Regions from separate parts of the Mesorhizobium sp. M0848 genome, predicted to be linked through region 4. Evidence: riboswitches for the same ligand, from Rfam matches in the RefSeq annotation. Region 4 holds a riboswitch; each other region holds the start of a gene.
What was found. A riboswitch is a leader RNA that binds a small molecule or an ion and turns the genes downstream of it on or off. The one in region 4 is predicted to bind cobalamin.

Region 1 (3,833 bases), on a different contig from region 4:
CCGGCTTTGATGAAGTCCGATCTCCCCCCTTGCGGGGGAGATGTCCGGCAGGACAGAGGGGGGTGTGAAGGATCACCAACGACCCCAAGTCCTGGCTCATAAAACCCGGCTTTCGGCACTGGAACCGGCTCTGCTACGTCCGCATCCGATCCAGCCAGCCCCGCCAATCTCCGCACCAGCGCGCTCATATTCGCCGGGCCGCCCTCGCGGAAATAGTCGAGCAGGCCATCGAGCTCCTCGCGCGGCAGCGTCGAGGCTTCGATCAGGCGCAGATCCTCGTCGCGGCATTCGCCGGGCAGCAGCGCCAGCTTTATGCCGTGTGCGCGAGCGGTCGAGGCAAGCTGGTCGCAGCCGTAGCGCCACCAGTCGTAGCCGCCGAGGATGCGCACGAGGATGACCTCGGCGTGGCGGGCGACGCTGTCGACCCAGAGGTCGACGGACATGGGATGGCGCAGGTCACGCAGGGCAGCCAGCCGCATCGAGGGCAGGCGGCCGGCATCGGCCTTCCAGGCTGCCGCCAGTCCGGCGAGGTCGCTGTCGGTGAAGGACAGGGCCACGATATCCGCCGGCGTCTGCCGCAGATCGACCGGCTCGGCGAGGTCGTCGAGCGAGGCGGATGTCGTGGTGAGGATGTGCATCGCAACCCGTGTCCGAAATCAGCCGGCGAGTATACGCTCGATCGCCGGGCGGTTCAGCCCCTTCAGGCCGATGACGACGAGGCGCGAACGGCGGTCGTCCTGCACCGTCCAGGCGCGGTCATAGTAGTGGTTGACGCGCGGCCCGACAGCCTGCAGCAACAGCCGCATCGGCTTGCCGCCGACCTCGACGAAGCCTTTTACACGCAGCACGTTTTCTTCTTCGGCGACGGTGGCGACACGCTTTGCCAGCTCATCGGGATTGGCGATCGAGGCAATGTCGACGATGAACGTGTCGAAGTCGTCATGCTCGTGGTCGAATGCGCCGTCATGATGGGACTTGCGGTTTTCGATGTCGTCCTCGACGGCCAGACCGAGCCCGAGCAGCACGGAGGGATCGACCTTGCCATGCGACGTCGGCACGATCTTCACCGCGCGGGCGGAGTGTTCGCCAATGATGGCATTGGCGCGGGCGGTGCCGGCGGCGTCCATCAGGTCGCTCTTCGACAGGATGATCAGGTCGGCGCAGGCGATCTGGTCCTCGAACACCTCTTCCACCGGATCGTCGTGATCGAGCGTCTCGTCCCCGGCGCGCTGCGCCTGCAGGGCGTCCATGTCGTTGGCGACGCGGCCTTCGGCCAATGCCGGGCCGTCGACCACGGCGATGACGCCATCGACTGTGACGCGGCTCTTCACGCTCGGCCACTGGAACGCCTGGACCAGCGGCTTGGGCAGCGCCAGGCCCGAGGTTTCGATCAGGATATGGTCGACCCTCGGCGTCAGCGCGAGGATCTTGTCGAGCGCCGGGACGAAATCGTCGGCGACGGTGCAGCAGATGCAGCCATTGGCCAGTTCGACGATGTTTTCCTCCGGGCAGGTGTCGATGCCGCAGCCCTTCAAAATCTCGCCGTCGATGCCGATGTCGCCGAATTCGTTGACGATGATGGCAATACGCTTGCCGCCGGCGTTTTCCAGGAGATGGCGGACCAGCGTCGTCTTGCCGGCGCCGAGGAAGCCGGTGACGACGGTGCAGGGAACGCGCGAGACGGAAGCAGTCATGATCAGTCCTTCAACAGGTCGAGGGGAGGGATGCGGGCAACGAGGCCACGCTTCAGGCTATCGGGGCGGCCGCGCCATGGAATCAGGCCGTCCTTCGAGGTGGCGAAGAGCTTGGCGCCTGTCACGAGGTCGGCGCCGCTGGTCGTGGTCAGGTCGCCGAAGACATAGCTCCAGCAGCCGTCGCGCAGGATGGCGGCGCTGAGGCGCCGCTTGCAATTGCCGAGGCATTCGACGCTGCGGATGCGAATATCGTCGCCAGATGCGGCGCGGCGCGTGTCGTCCGCCAGCAATTCGCCGGCACGGGGATGGGCGTCGGAGCCGGTCTCATTGCGGCAGGAGGCGCAGACGATGATGGTGACGCCGGCCAAGGCATCATCATGGCCGGACGAAATATCCGCTGTGCCAGCCGAAAAACTGCTGTCGTGGTCCAAGATCGGGCTCCTTGCCCGGAAACCCGCCGGGCGATCGGATTCTAAAGTCGCAGACGGCAGGTCTCCTGGCTCGCGAGTCATCGCCTTGGGTAGCCGCCTTCCCGGGAACTCCCCAGTGGCTTTCGGCCTTGGCTCTTCGCTTACAGTTGCGGGGACAGCCGCGGATTTGGGATTTTGCCCCGCACCGCATTCCCTCTTAGCCCTTGCCGTTGCGGGCAAGGGACCATCTGGAACCGGATTTAGGCTTTTGCGGGCGGCGGTGTCAACGCGAGCTTACGACACGGCGATGTCGGCCAGCGCCGGACCCAAATCCCCGGCAGGCGTCACTTCGATGCGTTCGAGTCCGAGCCAGCCCTGCATCTGCTTCAATTCCTCGAACAGCTCTGCAGCGGTTTCAGGCGGTGCACCGGGCTCCGCATAGGCCGCATGGACGCGCAGTATGCTGGCCGGACGGTCGGCCTTGAGGTCGACGCGTGCCACGATCCTGTCGCCGAGCAGGAACGGCAGGACATAATAGCCATATTGCCGCTTGTCGGCCGGCGTGTAGATCTCGATGCGGTAGTGGAAATCGAACAGCCGCTCGGTGCGCGACCGCTCGAAGACGACCGGATCGAACGGCGCCAGCAGGGCGCGGGCCTCGACTTTGCGCGGCAGGCGGGCGTCTTTATGAAGATAGGCCGGCTTGTCCCAACCTTCGACACGCACCGGCAGCAGCTCGCCCGTTTCAACCAGTTCCTCCAACCGGCCTTTCATGTCGGCCGGCGACAGCCGGAAATAATCGCGCAAATCGCCTGAAGTCGCCACGCCGTGGGCGCGGGCGGAAATGCGCAGCAATTCGCGGTGCGCGTCCTCAGGCGTCGGTACCGGCAGATCGAGGATCGCCTGCGGCAGCACGCGTTCGGGCAGGTCATAGAAGCGCTCGAAACCGCGGCGGTGCGCCGTGGTGATGCGCCCGGCCCAGAACAGCCATTCGAAGGCGTGCTTGGCATGGCTCCAGCCCCACCAGCCGCCCGAGCCTTTCTGGCCTTCGAGCGCGGAAGCGGCGATCGGGCCGCGCTCGGCGACCTGGCGGTAGATCTCTTCGATGTAGGCGGCGTGCTCGCGGCCCCATTTGGCGAGGCCCAGATACATTTCGTCGCCGCGCTCGGCGCGCTGCATGCGCCAGCGCATCAGCGGGTATGTCTCGACCGGCAGGAAGGAGGCCTCGTGCCCCCAGTATTCGAAAACCGTGCGCTTGCGCGCCACGGCCGCGTTGTCGAGCAGCGAGAACGGGTAGGGGCCAAGGCGCGAATAGAGCGGCATATAATGAGCGCGCACCACCGCGCTGACGGAATCGATCTGCAGCAGGCCGGTGCGGGAGAGGGTGCGGGCAAAATGTCGGCGGTCAGGCGTGCCGGTCGGGCGGGGATCGAGAAACCCCTGGGCGGCAAGCGCGATGCGACGGGCCGTGGGGAGCGAGATCTTTTCCTTCATGCAGGCATCACTTTGAAGTGTTTTGACCGAGGGTCGAATGGCTGATTCCAACCCATGCTAGCAGGGTTTTGGCGGCATCCATGTCAGGAGAGAAAAGTGGAGTAAAAAGCGAAGGAAATCAAACAGGAGCGGATCGGACCAGTTTGCCGCGATATGCCGTCCAGGTCGGTGTTTTGAACAAGGTTTGACTTGCTTCGCTGGAAGTGCTGCGCTAACCCTCGCCGCGTTGCAGCAT
Region 2 (3,833 bases), on a different contig from region 4:
GCTGCCGGCGAACGCGCTGCCGGTGATGGCCAGAACGGCGGCGGCAGCAATAAGGATCTTGTTCATTTTAATCTCCTGAATTCTGGATTTCGCCAGGACGGCAGACACAGCTGCCGTCGCTTGCGAAATTGGCTGTTAGCGACCGAAGAGGTTACGGTCGCTGCCCTGAGCGGGCGTCTGGGCAGCCGGTTCCGAGGTCTTGGTGGAAGCCGTGTACGACTGGTCCACTGCGGCGGCAGGCTGGTTAGAGCCGTTCGAACCGTAGTTGTCGCTGCCGGCGAAAGCGCTGCCGGAGATGGCCAGAACGGCGGCGGCAGCAATGAGGATCTTGTTCATCTTAAATACTCCTGAATGTCTGAATTTCGCCAGGGCGGCGGGCGAGCCCGCCGTCGACTGGGAATCGGCTGTTAGTTGTTGCCGAAGACGTTGCGGTCAGCACCCTGGGCAGGCGCCTGAGCAGCCGGTTCCGACTTCTTGGTCGAAGCGGTGTACGAGCTGTCGACAGCAGTGGCTGCCGCGGCGTTCGAACCGTAGTGGTCGCTACCAGCGAAGGCGCTGCCGGAAATGGCCAGAAGGGCTGCGGCAGTGAGAATGATCTTTTTCATTTTTGTACTCCAGTATCGTCTTTTTCCGTCCGTCTAGCGGCGTGTCTTGGAAATGAAATCGCGTCGTTCGGACAGCCCCGATGTGGGAGGGCAACCCCGCCTTTTCCAATCACGAAGTTGTTCCGTGTGGACCATGAATCCACACCTTGAAATTGTGCCAAGGGAATCTACGGGTATATTTTTCTTCTTTAAATCAGCATGTTAAGTGTAACCGCTGGATGGATCACTGACTGTTTCAGAGGCCCAGCGTTCACACCGTCCTGCACGCACCGTCAACAGAAACGAACCGTTCGGTTCGATTTTAGATCGAGCTAATAGTCACTTTTCGAAACCGTTAACCTTTTTTGACCCCGCCAAGGGGTCCGATTCGGGGATATCGCAGCCGGCAAAATGGTCATCCGGGAGGTGGATTTCAGCCCGCGACGGTCTGCGGGAACGTTCGCAGGCCGTGTCGCGCCGCATGGATACGATGTCGTTTTCATGCCGACGGCGCGCCCCCGATCGTGGTTAGATCATACCATCTCAGGTGCCGCTTCGTGACGACGAGGCGGAGAATTGGGAAGCCGGTCAGAATCCGGCGCTGCCCCCGCAACGGTGGTGGAGTTCAAGTCGCAACGGGAGACCACTGGGCAACTGCCTGGGAAGGTGTCGCGATGGTCCGCAAGGACAACTCCAGAGCCCGGAAACCAGCCCAAGATTGTTAGACTCGACTGATCGCGGTGGGCGGTCAAGAGGTGGATAGCGCATGTCTGGCACCTAGCCGGCCTGCGTTTCAATCCTTCCTCCATCACCACCAGTTCAGTCCTTAGAAACGAGGACAGGACATGGATACCCGCAACGACATGCTGAGGCTCCTGAAGGGGCGCCGGCAAGGCTTTTCGCTGGAGCAGCCCTTCTACACCGATCCGGACTACTTCAAGCTCGACATGGAGCTGATCTGGTATCGCGACTGGCTGTTCATCGGCCATGATTGCGAACTGCCGAAGCCGGGCAGCTACATCACCGTGCAGATCGGCGACTATCCGGTGGTCCTTGTCCGCGACCAGCACGGCAAGATCAACGCCTTCCACAATTCCTGCCGCCATCGCGGCAGCCGTGTATGCAACACGGAGAAGGGCACGGCGGCAAAGCTCGTCTGCCCCTATCACCAGTGGACCTATGAGCTGGACGGCCGCCTGCTGTTTGCCCGCCAGATGGCCGACGGTTTCGACAAGAGTGATTTCAGCCTGAAGCCGGTCGCCTGCGAGAGCGTCGGCGGCTACATCTTCATCTGTCTGGCCAAGGAGCCGGCGGATTTCGCGCCGATGCGGGCGATGATCGAACCCTATCTTTTGCCGCACCGGTTGCGTGAAGCAAAGATCGCCTTCGAGAGCACGATCGTCGAGAAGGGCAACTGGAAGCTGGTCTGGGAAAACAACCGCGAGTGCTATCACTGCGCCGCCAATCATCCTGAGCTGTGCAAGACCTTCCCCGAGGCTCCGACCGTGACCGGCGTCAACGGCGCCGACAGCGACCCTGAAATGGTCGCGCACTGGGCCAAATGCGAGGCATCAGGCCTGCCGAGCAAATTCCGCATCGATCCGGCAGGGCAGTACCGCGCCACCCGCGCGCCGCTGCTGCGCGATGCCGTCAGCTACACCATGACGGGAAAACGGGCGGTCCAGAAGAACCTGTCCGACAGCGTTTCAACCGACCGCATCGGCTCCTTGCTGCTTTATCATTATCCGACAACCTGGAACCATATCCTCGGCGACCATGCCGTCACCTTCCGCGTGCTGCCGATCAGTGCCACGGAAACCGCGGTGACGACAAAATGGCTCGTCCACAAGGATGCGGTCGAAGGCGTCGACTACGATCTCGCTGAGCTCACCCATGTCTGGACCGAGACCAACGACCAGGACCGTCGCATCGTCGAGGAAAACGCCTTCGGCATCTTGTCGCCGGCCTACGAACCAGGCCCCTATTCGGAGCTGCATGAGGGCGGCGTGATCCAGTTCGTCGAGTGGTACGCGTCGTTCATCGGACCGCGCCTTGCAGAAGGCGACCGGCCGGCCCTGCGCAGCGTCGCCTAGCCCAGGGGACAAGAGGATGAATGCGATGACGGACCTTGGCCTCTATCGCCATCTCGACCAGATGACGCCCTGGAACGACAGGCTGCAGGTGCTGGAAGTGATCGGCGTCAGTGACGAAGCGCCTGACGTGAAGACCTTCACCTTCCGCTCCGACAACCAGACCTGGTTCCGCTACAAACCGGGCCAGTTCGTGACGCTGGAATTACCGACATCGGACGGGCCGCTGATGCGCACCTACACGCTGTCGTCCTCGCCGTCGCGGCCGTTCTCAATCGCGGTGACGGTCAAGGCGCAGGCGGGCAGCACCGGTACGCGCTGGATGTTCGACCATCTGACGCCGGGCTCGCACGTCAAGGCCTATGGGCCGACCGGCGACTTCTCGCTACACAGCCACCCGGCGGCCAAATATCTGTTCATTTCGGCCGGCTCCGGCGTGACGCCGATGATGTCGATGCTGCGCTGGCTGAACGACTGTGCGCCATGGACAGATGTCGGCTTCGTCAACTGTGCGCGCCGCCCGGAAGAGATCATTTTCCGCAAGGAACTCGAGCTGCTCGGCAGCCGCATGCCCGGCCTGTCGCTCGGCTTCATGATCGAGGAGCGGTCGAGCCGCGAGGGCTGGTTCGGCCATATGGGCCGCATCGACGCGATCCGGCTGCCATTGCTGGCGCCCGATTTCCGTGAGCGCGAGATCTTCTGCTGCGGCCCCGATCCCTTCATGCGCGCCGTGCGCGGCATGCTGAACGCCGCCGGCTTCGACATGGCGAAATACCATCAGGAAAGCTTTGCGGCGCCTGCCGTGGAGGAGATCCAGGCGCCGTTCTCGCCACTGCCGGAAGACGGCGCCGCCGTTGCCGTCGAGGCCGTGACGCCGATCCGGTTTTCGCTTTCCGATGTCGATGCCGAATGCGTCGCCGGCCAGACCGTGCTGCAGACGGCACGCGCCTCTGGGGTGCGGATTCCCGCCGCCTGCGAGTTCGGCCTGTGCGGCACCTGCAAGGTGAGGAAGGTCGCGGGCGACGTCGAGATGAGTCACAATGGCGGCATCCTCGATCACGAAATCGAGGACGGCTTTATCCTCGCCTGTTGCTCGAAGCCGCTTTCTGCGCTTGAAATCGAAGCGTGACCGGCTGCGCTCGCCCGAGTCTGCGCCATC
Region 3 (3,833 bases), on a different contig from region 4:
ATTCGAACGACCCCGAAACGACGTCGAAGAAGGTGGTGACGGCGTTCAAGCAACTGCTCGAAGGCCTGCTCAGGAAGCCGGATCCGCAGTCGAATTGAAGTTCTCACCGGAGCTTTCGTGCCGGCAGCTGTTCACGATAGGAATTTTTTCTTGACACCGTGCCCTCAGCTAAGGTATATATTCATCCATGGTGCTGATTTGCGCCAGTGACCCGCCGCACAGGCGGGTTTTTCGTTTGATGCTCCGTCAGCCAACGCGCTGGCGGGCTCCGAACCAACCCGTTACCCCGAATTCGTCGCCCTTTGGCGTCAGGGCCGGCAATTGACAATCGCCGGGTTGAGTCCATCCTCTTCCACCATCTCTGAGGCGGAGATTCGGGGCACATGTGGGATTTTGAGATCGGCCGGTCGGTGTCCATCATGATGCGGACCTGGCCGTTCATCGTTTTTCGCATGATCGTCTATTTCGGCATCACGCTGGCCTACATCATGGCGACCGGCACCGGTGCCTCTGTCGGCTATGGCGTCGGCCATATCTCCACTGATCCCGACGGGCCGCTGTCGTTTGCCCTGTGGGGCGGCGTGGTCGGTTTCGGCGTCGTCTCGATCGCCGTCTACTGGATCCGCGAATACATCCTCTATGTCGTCAAGGCCGGCCACATCGCCGTCATGGTTCATCTGATCGACGGCCGCGACATTCCCGGCGGTCAGGACCAGATCGCCTACGCCAGGGATGTCGTCACCCAGCGTTTTGCCGAAGCCAACATCCTTTTCGTCGTCGACCGACTCGTCAAGGGTGCCATCCATGCCATCACCGGCCTGCTCGGCGGTATCGCCGCCTTCCTGCCGATACCAGGCCTGAGCGGCCTGGTCTCCTTCATCAACACGGTGATCCGCCTGTCGCTGACCTATGTCGACGAGATCATCCTCGGCTACAACATCCGCATCAATTCAGCCTCGCCCTTCGAGACGGCGCGCCAAGGCGTAGTGCTCTATGCTCAGAACGGCAAGGTCATGGTCAAGAACGCCGTCTGGCTGGCGGTCATCATGTGGGGCATGTCGTTCATCATCTTTCTGATGATGCTGGCACCTGCCGGTGCGATTCTGTTCCTGATGCCTGGCCAGCTCGCCGGCTGGGCTTTTGTGCTCGCCATCGTCTTCGCCTGGGCATTCAAGGCGGCGTTCATCGAGCCTTTCGCCATCGCCTGCCTGATGCAGGTCTATTTCAAGACCATCGCGGGCCAGGTGCCCGATCCGGCCTGGGACGCCCGGCTGGCCGAGGCATCGTCGAAGTTCAGGGAGCTCAAGGACAAGGCGCTGGCCTCCTTCGGCGGTTCGCGCTGGGCTACGGCCGGCGCCACACCCTGATCGGCTGGGCGGATGGTGTCTGGTGAGGCAGGAACGGTGTTGAGGCGCGCCACGGTGGATTTGAGCTGTGTCTCGCCTTGCCCGGAAAAGGTCTCGCTCATGATCAGCTCCGGCAGCGGCAGCCGCCGTCCCCAGCCATGCGTTTCAAGGTCCGGTTTGGGAGCGAACTCGGAAACACGGCCGACGCAGAGATAGGCGACCGGCGTTACGTGATCCGGAATGGCCAACAGCCGCTTCAGCGCCTCAGCCTCGATGATGCTCACCCAGCCGACGCCAACGCCCTCGGCACGCGCGGCCAGCCAGAAATTCTGCACCGCGCAGACGGTGCTGTAGAGATCCATCTCCGGATTGTGCCAACGTCCCAGCGGCGAACCCTTCGAGCGCTGCCGGTCGCAGGTGATGCAGATGTTGAGCGCGCTCTCGCAGATGCCTTCCAGCTTGAGCTTGCGGTACAGCGCCTGTTTTTCCGCCTCGATAGCCGGCAGTTCCTGTTCTCGCGCGGCCAGGAACAGGTCGCGCACCTCCGCCCGTCGTTTGACATCGCGAATGACAATGAAATTCCATGGCTGCATGAAGCCGACCGATGGCGCGTGATGGGCGGCAAGCAGCAGCCGTGCCAGCACGTCGTCATCGATCGCGGTGGGCAGGAAATGGCTGCGCACGTCACGCCGCGTGAACATGGCGCGGTAGACCGCATCGCGCGCATTCTGGTCAAATCCATCGTCAATGGCAGCGGTCATGTGTTCCGGCATCGCTTGTCCCCTTGCGATTGCAGATTCAAAACTGACAGAGCGTACTTTGTGCGTCCAAGTAGACGCACGTCGCTCTGATGCCATCCGCCTGACCACGCGGATGACAATGCCTGCCAGGCCGGTCTTCTGGCTCGGGATCAACCCGCGTCCGGTGCCTTCCCGTCATCGACAGTGGCATTTACCGGCGCGGTCCCCCTCACAGCGTTGGGCACGCCACGGAATTCAACCGTGTTCCCGATTCTCCCGCTTGCGGCGGGCACCAGGCAGTACCAGGGACCTTACGCCGAAGCGCCCGCGGGGCCAATGCCTGCGGCGACGCGAATGGACGCAGTCGCGATTTTCCCCAGTCATCGGCCGCCCGTGCATGGCCTTTGTCGATCCGGGTCACTAGATTAGGACGATGACCACCCGTCTCTACACCCATCCGATCTTCCTCGAGCATCTCACGCCGCCCGGACATCCCGAGCGGCCCGACCGCTTACGCGCCATCGAGCGCGTGCTCGACGACGAAGCCTTTGCCGGGCTCGATCGTATTCAGGCGCCGGAAGGCGACGAGGCCACCATCCTCTACGCGCATCCCGCCGATTTCGTCGCCCGCGTTCGCGCCGCCATCCCCGACGAGGGGATTGCCCGCATCGATGCCGACACCACTGCCAGCCCGAAGAGCTGGCAAGCGGCGATCACCGCGATCGGCGCCGCCAACGCCGCCGTCGATGATGTCTTTTCGGGCCGCGCCGACAACGTCTTCGTCGCCGCCCGGCCGCCCGGCCATCATGCCGAAAAGACCACGGCGATGGGCTTTTGCCTGTTCAACACGGCGGCGATCGCGGCGCGTTATGCGCAGAAGAAACACGGTGTCGAGCGCGTTGCCGTCGTCGACTGGGACGTGCATCACGGCAATGGCACGCAGGATATTTTCTGGGACGATCCGTCGGTGCTCTATTGCTCGACACACCAGATGCCGCTTTATCCCGGCACCGGAGCGAAGACCGAAACGGGCGCCGGCAACATCGTCAACGCACCGCTGGCGCCGCAGACCGGCAGCGAAGTGTTTCGCGATGCCTTCCTGTCGCGCGTCCTGCCCGCGCTCGACAATTTCGCGCCCGACCTGATCATCATTTCGGCGGGGTTCGACGCGCACCACCGCGATCCGCTGGCCGAGATCAATCTGACCGAGGATGATTTCGACTGGGCGACCGGCCAGCTGATGCAGCGCGCGGCACGCCACAGCGGCAACCGGCTCGTCAGCCTGCTCGAGGGCGGCTACGATCTGCAGGGATTGGCATTTTCGGTCGCCGCCCATGTCGGGCGACTGATGAAAGGATGAATGATGGCCGATGAGACCAACGAAGACGTCAAGGCGATGAGCTTCGAGCAGGCACTCGATGCGCTGGAGAAGATCGTCGATGATCTGGAGCGTGGCGACGTGCCGCTCGACCAGTCGATCAGGATCTATGAACGTGGCGAGGCGCTGAAGGCGCATTGCGACCGGCTGCTGAAGGCCGCCGAGGACAAGGTCGAGAAGATCAGGCTGTCGCGCGACGGCAAGCCGGTCGGAACGGAGCCACTCGACGCGGATTGAGGCCCGGTCCGAACGATGGCCTCGCCTCACCAGTTTTTGGACAGGATCATGATCGAGGATATAACTCGTTCCGCTTGAAACAGCTCAAGGACAAGAGGAGATACGGAAGCGATGTGCAGAAACATCAAGACC
Region 4 (3,833 bases):
CCTTCATGGCGCGCGCGGTGTCCGAATTGGGAGATAACGCAGTCTACTGGGTTCATGACTACCATTTCGTGCCGCTCGGCGCTGATTTGCACAGACTCGGCATTGACCGGCCGATCGGCCATTTCCTGCATACGCCATGGCCCGAGTCTGACATGATGGAGCGCGTGCCCAATTCTGGCGAGCTAATGAAATGTATGCTCGAGTATGATCTGCTCGGTTTCCAGACCGACCGTGATGTGAGCAATTTCCTCGCCTGTGTCCAATCTCATTTGGGGCTGGAGAGCAAGAACGGGGTCGTTTTCTCGGACCATGGCCAGACGCAATGCCAAAATTTTCCTATAGGTATCGATCCGAAGCAATTCGAACAGTGTGCCGCAGATTCGCTTGAGGCGCAGAAAGCCTACATTTCGCAGTTGAAACTTGGCGGAGCAAAGCTAGTTATCGGCGTCGATCGGCTCGACTACACCAAGGGCATCGACAATCGGATTAAAGCTTTCGATCTGCTGGCAGTCGAGCCGCAACGTGTCTCGCTCTTGCAAATCGCAACTCCCTCACGTGGCGACATCCAAGCGTACAGCGAATATCGGCGCGACGTCGAAAGACTCGTCAATCAAGTCAACAACCGGCATGGCACGGACGAGTGGATGCCGATTATCTATGAGAACAGGTCGTTCACCCAAGCTGAGATAGCGGGTCTTTACAGAGCCGCGCGTGTTTGCGTTGTGACGCCGTTGCGCGATGGCATGAATCTTGTGGCGAAAGAATACATTGCTGCACAAGATCCGAGCGACCCTGGCGTTCTGGTGTTATCGAAGTTTGCCGGCGCGGCCGAAGACTTCGGCGAGGACGCCCTGCTGGTAAATCCGAGGCTCTCCGACGAGATAGCTACCGCGATCTCAAGAGCGGCCAGCATGCCGCGCGAAGAACGCATCCAACGCTGGCGGAGGATGATGGACAAACTTGAAGCGTATACGATCCACCATTGGTCAGCGGACTTCGTTCGGCAACTGGACAGCAGCCGGGTTACGGTCCCTGCGGATCACTTCCACTATGTTGGCTTGGGCTGGATCAGCGAGGCCCAAATGCCTTCGTATCGGACCGAGCCAGAATTGCACACCGCGCTGACGCGTGCACTGGATAAAAACTGGGTCCTGCCGATCGTATGATGCAGAATATGAAGCACGCGAGCTTTGCCTGCATTTGCGCATCCCTCAATGCCGAGCGCTTGGAGAGAGAGATACTTATCCTGACCGCCTGAATGCGGCTTAAGCGGCTTATCGGGACCACAGTCGGGCTTTGCATCAGACCCTTGAGAGCCAGGCTCCGTCAGTGTGGTCTCTTGCCGCCGAGCGGAGTCATCACGATTGCCTAGTCACCCGTGATGACGACTGGCGTGCCAATTCCCCTCGGACCACGGTTTGGCGCTCACTCCGAGAAAACCGCTTCTACCACGCACGCACGGCTTGCGGCCGCATCGTTAAACATCGCCACCAATGCGATCTTCTGCATTCTAATGACGTTGTCACGCGCTTGAAGTCTTGTCCGAAATCCTTCATCGGCGACCTGCGAGGGATGTCGCAGCCCGACAGGGATCCATTAGTTGGACAATGGTGGCAGCGGAGCAGCGCCGCCAATGCGACTGAATATTTCACACTGTTAGACAAGCGTAAAAGCGAAATCACATAACGACATAAACATTTCGTTATGCGTCATTGACAAAAGTGCGGACTCCTGTGATTGTCTGCGTGTCGTGGTTCTCGCGTGCGGCGCTGCCGCAGCGGAGCTAAGAGGGAAGCCGGTGCAATGCCGGCGCTGCCCCCGCAACTGTTAGCGGCGAGCCAACCCCACTCATGTCACTGAGGCGAATACCCTCAGGAAGACCGGTAGAGGCTATGACCCCGCGAGCCAGGAGACCTGCCACGGCGAATTACGTCCACGGGCGGGGTGTCTCGGTGGCCGCTGCAAGCCGGCGTTCGTGCCGGCCTGCTAGCGCCTTCCTTGTCATCGACGCCCCAACCATCGGGGTATGACATGACTGACTCTCAGGAAATTCCTGTAGCAACGCTCGGCGTGCCGCGCTTCGGTCGTCGGCGAGAACTGAAATTCGCGCTTGAAAGCTACTGGTCCGGAACATCGTCCGCTGGCGACCTTCTCACGACGTCGAAGGCGCTCCGTGCCGCTAGCTGGGAAGAGCAGCGCGATCGCGGCGTGTCGAAAATCCCGTCGAACGACTTCTCGCTTTACGACCATGTGCTCGACACCGCAGCCATGGTCGGGGCCGTTCCATCCCGTTACGGCTGGAATAGCGGCGAGGTCCCACTTGACATCTACTTCGCAATGGCGCGCGGCAACCAGGGTCAGACGGAGGATTGTGGACACGCTGGTCACCAGGAGGAGGCTCATGGACCTGGTGTAACCGCGATGGAAATGACCAAGTGGTTTGACACCAACTACCACTACATTGTGCCGGAACTCAATGATGATCAGACGTTCGCCCTCTCGTCATCGAAGCCGGTCGATTACTTCCTCGAGGCTAAAGCTCTCGGCATTCACACACGCCCAGTCATCCTTGGACCCATCACCTTCCTCAAGCTGGCGAAATCGCCTGCCGAGGGGTTCGGTCCCATCGCGCTCCTACCGCGGCTGCTGCCCGTTTACGAGCAAGTCCTGCAGAGGCTGAAGCTGTCGGGAGCCGACTGGGTGCAGATCGATGAGCCAGCGCTTGTCCTCGATCTGAACCCGAACGAACGAGCTGCGTTCGAATTCGCCTATGGCCAGCTGTCGAAAGCCGCGCCCGAGCTGAAGATCATGCTGGCTACGTATTTCGGGTCGCTGGGAGACAATCTCGAAACCGCGGTTTCTCTGCCCCTGGCCGGGCTGCATATTGATCTCGTGCGCGCTCCCGAGCACCTGGAAACGGTGGGTCGGCTCGCTCCGAAGGATCTGGTGCTCTCGCTTGGCTTGATCGATGGCCGCAACGTCTGGCGTGCGAACCTGCCCGCCATTCTCGACCGCATCAAACCGATCGTCGCCGGCTGGCCCTTGGACCGCGTCGAGATCGCGCCTTCTTGCTCGATGCTGCATGTGCCGATTGATCTGCGCATGGAGACGGAACTCGACGCCGACATCAGGTCGTGGCTCGCCTTCGCGGCCCAGAAGACCGACGAGCTGGTCTTGCTGGCCCGGGCCCTGTCCCAAGGCAGGGATGCGGTGGCAGGCGCGTTGAAAGCGTCTGCCGAGGCTGCCGCCACGCGCGTGACATCCACGAGGATCCATGACCCGCTTGTTCAGGGGCGGATCGCTAGCATTGAGGACAGCGCGAAGCGACGAGAGAGCGCTTTTGGCGAGCGCTCCAGAGTCCAAGCCGGCTCACTCGGGCTGCCGCCGTTCCCGACGACGACCATCGGGTCCTTCCCGCAGACGCCGCAGGTACGCAAGGCGCGGGCCGCTCATGCGAAGGGCCAGCTGAGCTATGTCGACTATGAGACGTTCCTGAAGAAGGAGATCGAGGCTGCAATTCGCTGGCAGGAAGAGATCGGGCTGGACGTGCTGGTGCACGGTGAGTTCGAGCGAAACGACATGGTACAGCATTTCGGCGAGCAGTTGTCCGGCTTCGCGCTCACCCAGCATGCCTGGGTACAAAGCTATGGGTCGCGCTACGTGCGTCCCCCCATCATTTTCGGCGACGTATCGAGGCGCAATCCGATGACAGTGCGCTGGTGGCAATTCGCCCAGTCGCTTACGGAAAAGCCCGTGAAGGGAATGCTCACAGGCCCCGTCACCATTCTCAATTGGTCTTTTGTTCGCGACGACGTACCCCGCTCCGAAGCCTG

Region 1: it holds a riboswitch for cobalamin, as region 4 does, so the genes downstream of both, NKH95_RS29390 (DUF1636 family protein) here and metE (5-methyltetrahydropteroyltriglutamate--homocysteine S-methyltransferase) in region 4, are expected to answer to the same signal.
Region 2: it holds a riboswitch for cobalamin, as region 4 does, so the genes downstream of both, NKH95_RS32235 (aromatic ring-hydroxylating oxygenase subunit alpha) here and metE (5-methyltetrahydropteroyltriglutamate--homocysteine S-methyltransferase) in region 4, are expected to answer to the same signal.
Region 3: it holds a riboswitch for cobalamin, as region 4 does, so the genes downstream of both, bluB (5,6-dimethylbenzimidazole synthase) here and metE (5-methyltetrahydropteroyltriglutamate--homocysteine S-methyltransferase) in region 4, are expected to answer to the same signal.

Annotation. Positions count from the first base shown of each region.
Region 1 covers NZ_JAMYOM010000034.1:27,768-31,600, forward strand. Annotated here, with positions in the region: gene NKH95_RS29380 (cobaltochelatase subunit CobN) at 1-638, opposite strand, end outside; gene cobW (cobalamin biosynthesis protein CobW) at 657-1,694, opposite strand; gene NKH95_RS29390 (DUF1636 family protein) at 1,697-2,125, opposite strand; cobalamin riboswitch at 2,164-2,368, opposite strand; gene NKH95_RS29395 (winged helix-turn-helix domain-containing protein) at 2,399-3,598, opposite strand.
Region 2 covers NZ_JAMYOM010000045.1:20,713-24,545, reverse strand. Annotated here, with positions in the region: gene NKH95_RS32250 (DUF680 domain-containing protein) at 1-66, opposite strand, end outside; gene NKH95_RS32245 (DUF680 domain-containing protein) at 136-336, opposite strand; gene NKH95_RS32240 (DUF680 domain-containing protein) at 408-605, opposite strand; cobalamin riboswitch at 1,113-1,314, shown strand; gene NKH95_RS32235 (aromatic ring-hydroxylating oxygenase subunit alpha) at 1,430-2,677, shown strand; gene NKH95_RS32230 (FAD-binding oxidoreductase) at 2,703-3,803, shown strand.
Region 3 covers NZ_JAMYOM010000002.1:331,632-335,464, forward strand. Annotated here, with positions in the region: gene NKH95_RS03485 (TetR/AcrR family transcriptional regulator) at 1-98, shown strand, start outside; gene NKH95_RS03490 (hypothetical protein) at 384-1,367, shown strand; partial or broken gene bluB (5,6-dimethylbenzimidazole synthase) at 1,490-2,203, opposite strand; cobalamin riboswitch at 2,219-2,398, opposite strand; gene NKH95_RS03500 (histone deacetylase family protein) at 2,520-3,446, shown strand; gene NKH95_RS03505 (exodeoxyribonuclease VII small subunit) at 3,450-3,701, shown strand; gene NKH95_RS03510 (DUF2277 domain-containing protein) at 3,813-3,833, shown strand, end outside.
Region 4 covers NZ_JAMYOM010000044.1:22,337-26,169, reverse strand. Annotated here, with positions in the region: gene NKH95_RS32075 (alpha,alpha-trehalose-phosphate synthase (UDP-forming)) at 1-1,166, shown strand, start outside; cobalamin riboswitch at 1,735-1,936, shown strand; gene metE (5-methyltetrahydropteroyltriglutamate--homocysteine S-methyltransferase) at 2,032-3,833, shown strand, end outside.